DNA from 3 places in the Actinoplanes derwentensis genome. Region 1 is predicted to be linked to each of the others. Evidence: riboswitches for the same ligand, from Rfam matches in the RefSeq annotation. Region 1 holds a riboswitch; each other region holds the start of a gene.
The links. A riboswitch is a leader RNA that binds a small molecule or an ion and turns the genes downstream of it on or off. The one in region 1 is predicted to bind cobalamin.
Positions count from the first base shown of each region.

Region 2: it holds a riboswitch for cobalamin, as region 1 does, so the genes downstream of both, BLU81_RS08930 (MerR family transcriptional regulator) here and cobN (cobaltochelatase subunit CobN) in region 1, are expected to answer to the same signal.
Region 3: it holds a riboswitch for cobalamin, as region 1 does, so the genes downstream of both, BLU81_RS00770 (VWA domain-containing protein) here and cobN (cobaltochelatase subunit CobN) in region 1, are expected to answer to the same signal.

Region 1 is NZ_LT629758.1:9,278,931-9,282,199, reverse strand. Features, by position in the region: gene cobN (cobaltochelatase subunit CobN) at 1-1,685, opposite strand, end outside; cobalamin riboswitch at 1,724-1,846, opposite strand; gene BLU81_RS41530 (precorrin-3B synthase) at 1,954-3,269, shown strand, end outside.
Region 2 is NZ_LT629758.1:1,944,360-1,947,628, forward strand. Features, by position in the region: gene BLU81_RS08920 (SDR family oxidoreductase) at 1-267, opposite strand, end outside; gene BLU81_RS08925 (TetR/AcrR family transcriptional regulator) at 372-1,034, shown strand; cobalamin riboswitch at 1,032-1,179, shown strand; gene BLU81_RS08930 (MerR family transcriptional regulator) at 1,235-2,092, shown strand; gene BLU81_RS08935 ((2Fe-2S)-binding protein) at 2,128-2,847, shown strand; gene metE (5-methyltetrahydropteroyltriglutamate--homocysteine S-methyltransferase) at 2,887-3,269, opposite strand, start outside.
Region 3 is NZ_LT629758.1:169,536-172,804, reverse strand. Features, by position in the region: gene BLU81_RS00770 (VWA domain-containing protein) at 1-2,008, opposite strand, end outside; cobalamin riboswitch at 2,041-2,194, opposite strand; gene BLU81_RS00765 (gluconokinase) at 2,324-3,269, opposite strand, start outside.

The DNA of each region.
Region 1 (3,269 bases):
AGGTGGTCGACCAGGGTGGCGTGCGCCCGGCGTTTGGCCTGGGTGCCCTCGCCCGGGTCGTTGACCAGGAACGGGTAGATCAGCGGCAGGTCACCGAGGGCCGCGTCGGTGCCGTCCGAAGCGGACATGCCGACGTTCTTCCCCGGCAGCCATTCCAGGTTGCCGTGCTTTCCGACGTGCACCACCGCGTGGGCGCCGAAGTCGTCGGCCAGCCACCGGTAGGCGGCCAGGTAGTGGTGGCTCGGCGGCAGGTCGGGGTCGTGGTAGATGGCCACCGGGTTGGCCCCGAAACCGCGCGGCGGCTGCACCATCACGACGATGTTCTCGTCACGGAGCGCGGCCAGCACGATGTCGCCCTGATCGGTGTACAGCTCGCCGGGCGGCGGGCCCCAATGCTGCTGGACGCTCTCCCGGAAGTCCGCCGGCAGGGTCGCGAACCACGCCGCGTAACGCTCACCGGAGATCCGCACCGGGTTGGCGGCCAACTGCTCCTCGGTCAGCCAGTCCGGGTCCTGGCCGCCGGCCGCGATCAAGGTGTGGATCAGGCCGTCACCGTCGTACGACCCGAAGTCTCCGATCTTGTAGCCCTGACCGTCGAGGGCGGCGAGCAGCGCGACAGCCGAAGCCGGGGTGTCGAGACCGACGGCGTTGCCGATCCGGGAGTGTTTCGTCGGGTAGGCCGACAGCATCAGCGCGACCTTGCGCTCCGCGGGCGGCAGATGCCGCAGTCGGGCGTGCGACACCGCGATCCCGGCGACCCGGGACGCCCGCTCGGGGTCGGCCACGTAGACCGACAGCCCGTCCTCGTCGATCTCCTTGAACGAGAACGGCACCGTGATGATCCGGCCGTCGAACTCGGGGATCGCCACCTGCGTCGCCGCGTCCAACGGTGTCAGACCGTCGGCACTGGCCTCCCAGGCGGCCCGTGAGCTGGTCAGACAGAGGCCCTGCAGGATCGGCACGTCGAGGTCGGCGAGGACGCCGACATCCCACGCCTCGTCGTCGCCGCCCGCGCCCACCGTGGCCGGTTTGGTGCCGCCGGCCGCCAGCACCGTCACCACCAGGGCGTCCGCCTTACGCAACTCGGCGAGCAGCTCGGGCGACGCGGTCCGCAGCGATGCCGTGTAGATCGGCAGCGCCCGGGCGCCCTTGGCCTCGATCGCCTGACTGAGAGCCTCGACGAAGGCGGTGTTGCCGGCCATGTGATGGGCCCGGTAGTAGAGCACCGCCACGGTCGACGGGCCGGTGCCGGGCGCGGCCTCGCGGGGCAGCGGGCCCCACTCCGGCGCGGCGACCGCGGGCGCGAAACCGTTGCCGGTCAGCAGCACCGTGTCGGAGAGGAAGTCGTGCAGTGCGGTGAGGTTCTCCGAACCGCCCTGGGCCAGGTAGACGTGCGCTTCCGCGGCCACGCCGGCCGGCACCGTGGACAGTCTCATCAACTCGGCGTCGGGGGCCTGCTCGCCACCGAGCACCAGCACCGGCACGGTGCCCGCGAGCAGCGAGTCGAGGCCCGCCTCCCAGGCGCGGCGACCGCCGAGAATGCGCACCACCACCAGCTCGACCCCGTCGAGCAGGGCCGGAAGATCGGCGACGCCGGTGCGGGCCGGGTTGGCGAGACGCCATGGCGAGCCACTGGCCCGGGCGCTGAGCAGATCGGTGTCGGATGTCGACAGCAGCAGGAACACGCGCGCACTCCCCCTCGGGGTCCGCGCCCCGGGTAGAAAAGGAAAGGCGGCGACCGGAGTTCCTGGCTGCCAGGAGAAAACCCTGGTGACAGTGGCGGGACCGCGCCGGACTCACACCGGCTTCCTCCGCGGCGTCGCCGCCCGTTGAGCCCCCTGAGCTTCCCGAACCCCGGTGTCCCGCGTCAAGGCGAACCCGGCGCTGTGACGCTCCCGACCACGGCCCACCGAAGGTGAATTCGTGTCGGAGGGCGGCCGTAGTATCCGGGCCATGGCTCACCGTCGAACCTCCGAGACCGATGCCTGCCCCGGCGCTCTGCGGCTGCACGCCGCGGCCGACGGCATGCTGGCTCGGGTGCGGCTGCCCGGCGGGATGCTGTCCGGGGCGCGGTTGCGGTCGCTGCGGGAGCTGGCCGAGGAGTTCGGTGACGGCGCGCTGGAGTTGACCTCGCGTGCCAACCTGCAGCTCAGAGGCTTGGGTCCCGGCGATGCGCCGGCTCTGGCGGCCCGGTTGCGGTCGGCCGGTCTGCTGCCTTCGACGACCCACGACAACGTACGGAACATCGCGGCCCCGCCCCTGCCCGTCAAAGCGTTGCGCGTGCTGGTGGACGAGCTCGACCGGGCGATCCTCGGTGACCCGCTGCTGCCCGCTCTGCCGGGGAAGTTCCTGTTCGCGATCGGGCATGTCCCACTCGCCTCGGACGTCGCGGCGATCCCCGTCGGAGTGAGCGATGACCAGGGTGAATCGGCGGATCCGTTGTTCGCTGTCCGGTTCGCCGGGCACGACACCGGGGTGCGGGTGGAGTCCACTCAGGTGGCTCCGGCGCTGATCGCGGCCGCGCACGCGTTCCTGTCCGAACGCGACGTGCAACGCGACACCCGGACGGACGTGCAACAGGACACGCGGCAGGATGTTCGGCTGGCCGGCGGTTCAGCGGTGTGGCGGCTGCGGGAGCTTCGGGACGGCCCGGGGCGGGTGTCGGCCAGGGTCGTGGCGGCGCTCGGTCTGACGCCGGTGGCGGTCGAGGTCGCGGTTCCGGTCGGTGCCACGGAGCCGGGTGACCTGATCGGGATCGTGCCCCAGCAGGACGGGCTCGTGGCGGTCGCGGCCCTGGTGCCGTTGGGCCGGTTGACCGGCGTACAGCTGCGGGTCCTGGAAGACGCCGACCATCTGGTGGTGACGCCGTGGCGCGGGGTGCTGGTGGCTGATCTGCCGCCGGAGGCGGCGCAGCCGTGGGCGGATCGCCTGGCCGGAGCGGGTCTCGCGGTGACGCCCGGCTCGCCGTGGTCCGGGGTGACCGCGTGCGCCGGGCGGCCCGGGTGCGCGAAATCGCTGGCCGACGTGCGGGCCGACGCCGTCGCCGCGGCCCGGTTCGTCGACGGGCTGCCGGTCCACTGGGCCGGATGCGCGCGAGCCTGCGGCAGCCCGGCCGGCCCGCACGTCCTGGCCGAGGCCACCACCAACGGTTACATGATCACTCGGCGTCCGGCACCGGGAAGCGGACCGGGTGGGGAAAGCGGGCTGGTCGGGCCATCGACTGCGGCGGCGGGATCGCTGAGGATCGGCGGGGCCGAACCGGTCACGGC
Region 2 (3,269 bases), 3.3 Mb from region 1:
GACGTCGACGCCGCCGAAGGTGTCCGTGGCGTGCTGGAACAACGCCGCCATCTCCGCGGGGTCGGCGACGTCGCCGCCGAACGCGGTGGCCTGGCCGCCTGCGGCGACGATCTGCTTCACCGCGTCCTCGGCCTTGGCCTCGTTGCCGCTGTAGTGCACCACCACGGCGATGCCGTCGGCGGCCAGGCGCTCGGCGACGGCGCGACCGATGCCGCCGGATCCTCCGGTCACGATGGCGACGCGGGTGGGAGTGAGGTTGCCGGACATGTGCCCTCCAGGTATGTGGACTAGGTGTCCATATAACCGTAGCGAGATAAAGACTAGTTGTCCACTAATCTGAGGGCGGAGTTGTCGAGACGAGAGGAACGACCATGGCTGAGCAGTCGTCGCCCCCGGTGGCACCGCAGCGACGAGGACGTGGCCGCCGGCCGGCCGCCGAGGTCCGGGCAGGCGTGTTGCGTGCCGCCACCGAGCTGCTGCTGAGCGAGGGGATCAAGGCGGTCACGTTCGACCGGGTCGCCACCGCGGCCGGCTCCAGCAAGATGACCCTGTACAAGTGGTGGCCGTCCGCCGGGGCACTGGCAGCGGAGGCCTACTTCACCCACAGTGAACCCATTCTGGAGTTCCCCGACACCGGCGACATCCGCGCCGACATCACCGCACAGCTCTGCACCTTCGTCAGGCTCCTCAACACCGACGGCACCGGCGCGATCCTCGCGGGACTGATCGGGGTGGCGCAGACCGACCCCGAGCTGTCCGCGGCGTTCTCACTGCACTACTCGGCCACCCGCCGCGCGCTCGCCATGGCGGCCTTCGAACGGGCCCGCGAGCGTGGTCAGCTGCGCGACGACCTCGACCTCGGCATTCTCGTCGACCAGCTCTGGGGAGCGTGCTACCACCGCCTGCTCATCCCCGACGCCCCCCTGACCGAGGAATTCGCCATCGCCCTGGTCGACAACGCCCTCGACGGCGCGGGGAATAGGGCGGCCGGGACGAGACGATCGGTGTCGGGACGGATGGGGCGTACCCCGTAGGATGGGTGGGCAGTCGGTTCGCCCGGTTCGCCAGATCGGGTGTCGTAAGAGGGAACCCGGTGGGAAGCCGGGACTGCCCCGCAGCGGTGAGTGGGCGACGGTGCGTGCCCGCGAGTCCGAATACCTGCCACTGCCCGCGCCTGACCTGGTGTGGTGTTGTCGGTGACCTCGAGGGCGGGTCGGCGGTGGGAGAACAGCTGATGATGCACGCGCCGGTCGAGGAGCGGCTGAGTGCCGGGATACTCGCCCGGCGGCTCGGTGTCGCCCCGACCACCTTGCGGACCTGGCACCAGCGGTACGGACTCGGCCCGTCCGGGCACGAGTCCGGGCGGCATCGGCGCTACACCTCGCACGACGTCGCCGCGCTGACCGTGATGGCGCAGCTGACCACCCGAGGAGTGCCCGCGGCCGAGGCCGCCCGGCAGGCCCGCCGCGAGACCACATCATGGACTGCCGACCGTCCGTGCGGTGACCCTGGTACCGACGCGGAAGCCCGTGGGCTGGCCCGGGCCGCCCGCCGGATGGACGTGCTCACCCTGCGGGAGACCCTGGCGGCCTCGGTGGCCGGGCATGGTGTCGTGCACACCTGGCACACCATGGCCGGGCCCGCGTTCAGTCACATCGGGCACGCCCGCTACCCGGAGACGCGCAAGGCGATCGCGCGGCGGCTGCTCACCCGTACCCTCAGTGAGGTTTTTGCCGCGGTGCCCCGCCCACCTGCGGGTACGCCGGTCTCGGTGCTGCTGATGGCCGCCGACCACGGCCGGGACGTGGCCGCCCTCGACGCACTCGCCGCCGCGCTCGCCGAACGCGGAACCGCTTCGATACACCTCGGCGCCGGCCTGTGCGGGGAGGTGATCGGCGGCGCGGTGGCCCGGGCCCGGCCCGCGGTCGTGGTGCTCTGGTGCGACGGTCCCGGACCGATGCCGGCGGAAATCCTCGCACCCTGCATCGGTGACCCGGCGTGGCGGCCGGCCGTCGTCGAAGCCGGACGAGGCCGGGCGTGCCCACACCTCGCCGACGCGGTGGCGGCAGTCGCCGGGCTGGTCGCGGCGTGACCCTTCGAAAACAGGATGGCCGGAACGGTCGCGGCGTGACCGGGGCGGCTCTGGAAGCGGCGGCCCGGCTCGGCCCCTACTTCGCGTGGGAACCCTACGACGGTGAACCCGGCTGGCGGCCGGTGCGGGAACTGCTCGACCCTGACGTGATCGCCCAGCGGGTTCGGATCGGGCGGCGGACCCTGGCCGGGCTCGGCGGGCTGGACCACGCGGACATCGACGAGCGGGCCGCGGCGTCGATCATCTTCCTCGGGCTCGCGTCGCGGCTGCTGTCACCGCTGCTCGGGGCGGTGGCCACCGGCGGCGTCCTGCCGATCGCCGACGTGGAACGGCTGTGGTGGCGGCAGGTCGAGGCGGGACCGATTCCGATCGCCTGGCACGGACTCGACAGCGGGCCCGGCACAGCCGAACTCTTCTCGCGTACCGCGATCCGGGGTCTGGTCGAGCCGGTGCTCGACGTCTTCCGTGAGCGGTTCCGGCTGTCGCCGCAGGTGCTGTGGGGCAATGTCGCCTCGGCGCTGGGCGGTGCGGCGGGCATGATCGCCGACGCGATGCCGGGCGCCGCCGAAACCGCCGCGACCCTGGTCACCGGGTGTCTCGAACTGCCGCCACTGCGGGGAACCGCCACCCTGACCCGGCCCGATCCGGCGCGGGCCCGCTGGTACCTGGCCCGCAACAACTGCTGCCTCTACTACCGCATCCCCGGCGGCGGCACCTGCGGCGACTGCGTGCTGAACACCCGGCGGCCGGGTTAGGAGGGTTCGGGCGCCCGAACCCTCCACCCGCGCAGAGGGCTAGCGCAGTTCAGCGGCCGCCGCTACCAGGTGACGCAGGGACGCCTCGGTCTCCTCGTACCCGCGGGTCTTCAAGCCGCAGTCCGGGTTCACCCACAGGCGGCGCGCCGGAACCGCCTCGGCCGCGAGCCGCAACGACGCGACGACCTCCTGCTGGGACGGCACGCGCGGCGAGTGGATGTCCCACACGCCTGGGCCGACGCCGCGGCGGTAGCCGATGGTGGCCAGGTCGTCGAGCACCTCCATCTTGGAACGGGACGCCTCGATGCTCGTCACGTCCGCGTCGAGGGCGTCGATCGCGCCGATCACCTCGCCGAACTCGGAATAGCACAGGTGGGTGTGGATCTGGGTGGCGTCGGTGACACCGCTGGTGGCCAGGCGGA
Region 3 (3,269 bases), 1.5 Mb from region 1:
CCCCGACCTCATGGCTGGAGGTGGGCGGCAGCACGACGTCGGCGTCACTCCCCCGGAACGTGATCATCCCGATCCGGTCCCGCCGCTGATAGGCGTCCCGCAACAGCGACAGCACCGCGGTCTTGACAAGTGTCATGCGTTTCCGCGCGGCCATCGACCCGGAGGCGTCCACCACGAAGAGCACGAGGTTCGCCTCCCGCCCCACATGAACCGACTCCCGAAGGTCCCGAGGCAGCACCCGGATCCCCCGCCCAGCGCCCCCACCGACCGGACGAGCCGAGAGGCCACCGGCGGGCCGGACGACCGACGGGTGCACGGGATCCGACGACGAGATGATGCCCGGAGCAAGACCACCCGGAGCGGAACGACCACTGGCGAGGAGGCCGCCTGAACCCGACGACCAGCCGTCGGGCGCGGCCCGGTCGAGGGCGGTCCGGTCCAACACGGCCCGGTCCGTGGTCCGGTCCGAGGCCGTCCGGTCCAAGGCCGTCCGGTCCAGCGCGGCGCGGAGGGTGGCGAACAGGTGTGGGGCGCCGGAGAGTTTGCCCTGCGGGAGGCGGCTGCCGACGACCCGGCCGCGGCGGGCGAAAGCCGGGGAGCGGCGGCCGGCGTGGCCGCCCTCGCCGCGGGCCGCGATGCGGAACGTGCGGGTGCGGTAGGCGGTGCCCGCAGCGACCGCGACACCAGCGGCCGGGATGGTCGGCGAGGGCGTGGTGGACTGATCGTCGCTGTCGGACGGGGAAGGGGAACTCGGCGGTGCGGGGCTGGGGTCCGTACCAGCAAGGGGGTGGTCTGTGCCGGGGTTGTCCGTGCCGGACGGGCCACCGGTGTCACGCGGACCGCCACCACCGCCGGGACCGTCCGGGTCGTCGTCACCGGGGCCGTCGCCGGAACCGTCGGGGTCGGCGTCCGGATCCGGGCCGTCGGGGTCGTCGGCGCGGCGATCCTGCTCGGCCTGGCGTTCGGCTTCGGCCTGGCGGTCTTCTTCGGCCTGGCGTTCGGCTTCGGCCAGGGCCTCGTCGAGTTTCTCCTCGTCGGTGCCGGGCGGGTCGAGCGGGTCGGTGCGGCGGCGGTGCGGCAGGGCCAGCCGGGCGGCGTCGCGGACGTCGTCGGCGGTCACCCGGTCGCGGCCGTGCCAGGCGGCCAGGGCCACTGCGCAGCGGGCCACCACGATGTCGGCGCGCATGCCGTCCACGCCGTAGGCGAGGCAGACGCGGGCGATCCGGTCCAGTTCGGCGTCAGGCAGCACCACCGACGGGAGCTGGGCGCGGGCGGCGGCGATGCGAGCCTCGTAGACCTGCTCGTCGGCGACGTAGCGGGCCGCGAAACCGGCCGGATCCGCCTCGTAGGCCAGGCGCCGCCGGACCACTTCGGCGCGCTGGCGGGCGTCGCGGGGCGCGGCGACCGTGACGACCAGGCCGAACCGGTCGACGAGTTGGGGGCGGGGTTCGCCCTCTTCCGGGTTCATGGTGCCGACCAGCAGGAACCGGGCGGCGTGTTTGACCGAGACGCCGTCGCGCTCGACGTGGGCGCGGCCCATCGCGGCGGCGTCCAGGAGCAGGTCGACCAGGTGGTCCGGGAGTAGGTTCACCTCGTCGACGTAGAGGACGCCGCGGTGGGCGGCGGCGAGTAGGCCGGGCTCGTACGCCTTGACCCCGTCGCTGAGGGCCCGCTGCAGGTCGAGAGTGCCGACGACCCGGTCCTCGGTGGCGCCGACGGGGAGTTCGACGAGGCTGGCCGGACGGGACAGTGCCGGGCCGCCGAGGGTGTGCGGGCCGTCCGGGCAGCCGGGGTCGGGCGCGTCCGGGTCGCAGGCGAACCGGCAGCCGTGCACCACCTCGACGTGCGGGAGGAGACCGGCGAGAGCCCGGACCACGGTGCTCTTGGCGGTACCTTTCTCACCTCGGACCAGGACACCGCCGACGGCCGGGGAGACCGAGGTGAGCAGCAGGGCCAGTCGGAGGTCGTCGAGGCCCACCACGGCCGAGAACGGGTACGGATTCGTCACCAGGGTCCCTTCCGGCGGGTGTCCACGCCCGCTGTCGGTTGTCGCGAGCGGCCGGAGTTCCTGGCTCCCGGGGCGATTTCCCCGGTCACAGTGGCGGGACCGTCCCGGATTCGCACCGGGTTCCTCCGCTACCGCTCGCCGGTCACTCTTCCGGACCGGCGAGTAACCCGTCAACGCGGGGTAGGTCACGGCCGGCGACATCACGGCAGCCCCTTCAGTGTGGTGACCTGGGGTGCGATTCGCACCCCAGGTCACCACGCCGGGAAGCGGGCGGGTGAGCGTGGTGACTTCGGGTTCGGTCCGGACCCGGCGTGGTCACGATCCGGCGGGGACGGCCTTCTCGGTGGCGGGCAGGGGTTCGGGGGCGATCCGGTCGAGTTCGGTGACCACGTCGAGGACTGCGAGCGCGGACTTCTCCACCAGTGGGCGCAGCCGCCGGTAGAGGGCGGCGTCGGCCGGGTCAGGCCGGGTGGGTGTGCCGGTGGGGACGAGGGCGGCGGCCTGGTCGAGGTCGGGGAGTTCGCCGAGGGCGTGCCGGGCCAGCAGGCAGGCGCCGAGCGCGGTGCCCTCGGGCACGTCGGCGACGGTCACCGGCAGGTCCAGAGCCGACGCGAGCACGGTGATCCACAGCCGGGAGGCGGCGGCTCCGCCGGTGGCCCGGATCTCGGTGAGCGGGTTACCTTCGGCGTCGAAGGAGTCCCGGACCAGGGCGAGTTGCTGGCAGACGCCTTCGACGGCGGCGCGGACCAGGTGCGGCCGGCCGTGTTCGCGGCGCAGCCCGAGGTAGGCGCCCCGCATGCCGGGCCGCCACCAGGGCGCCCGTTCGCCGAGCAGGTAGGGCAGGCAGAGCAGGCCCTCGCTGCCGGCCACGATCCCGGCCGCCTCGTCGAGCAGCCGGGCGTCGCGGTCGTCGTCGTCCTCACCACCGGAACCACGAGACGAACCGGCAGTGCCGGGGTCCAGGGCCTGACCGGCCCAGCGGACCACCGAACCGGCGTTGTTGACGGCCCCGCCGATGACCCAGCGGTCCTCGGTGAGGGCGTAGCAGAACAGCCGCCCGGCGTTGTCGCTGGTGGGAGCGCCGACGACGGTGCGCAGGGCACCACTGGTGCCGAGGGAGACCGCACCGACGCCGGGCGAGACCGCGCCGACGCCGAGGTTGGCGAGCGGCCCGTCGGCGGCGCCGATGATCAGTGGAGTCTCCGGGGGCAGACCCGCCGCGGCGGCCACCTGAGGGCTGAGCGTCAGGGCTTGGGTGGTG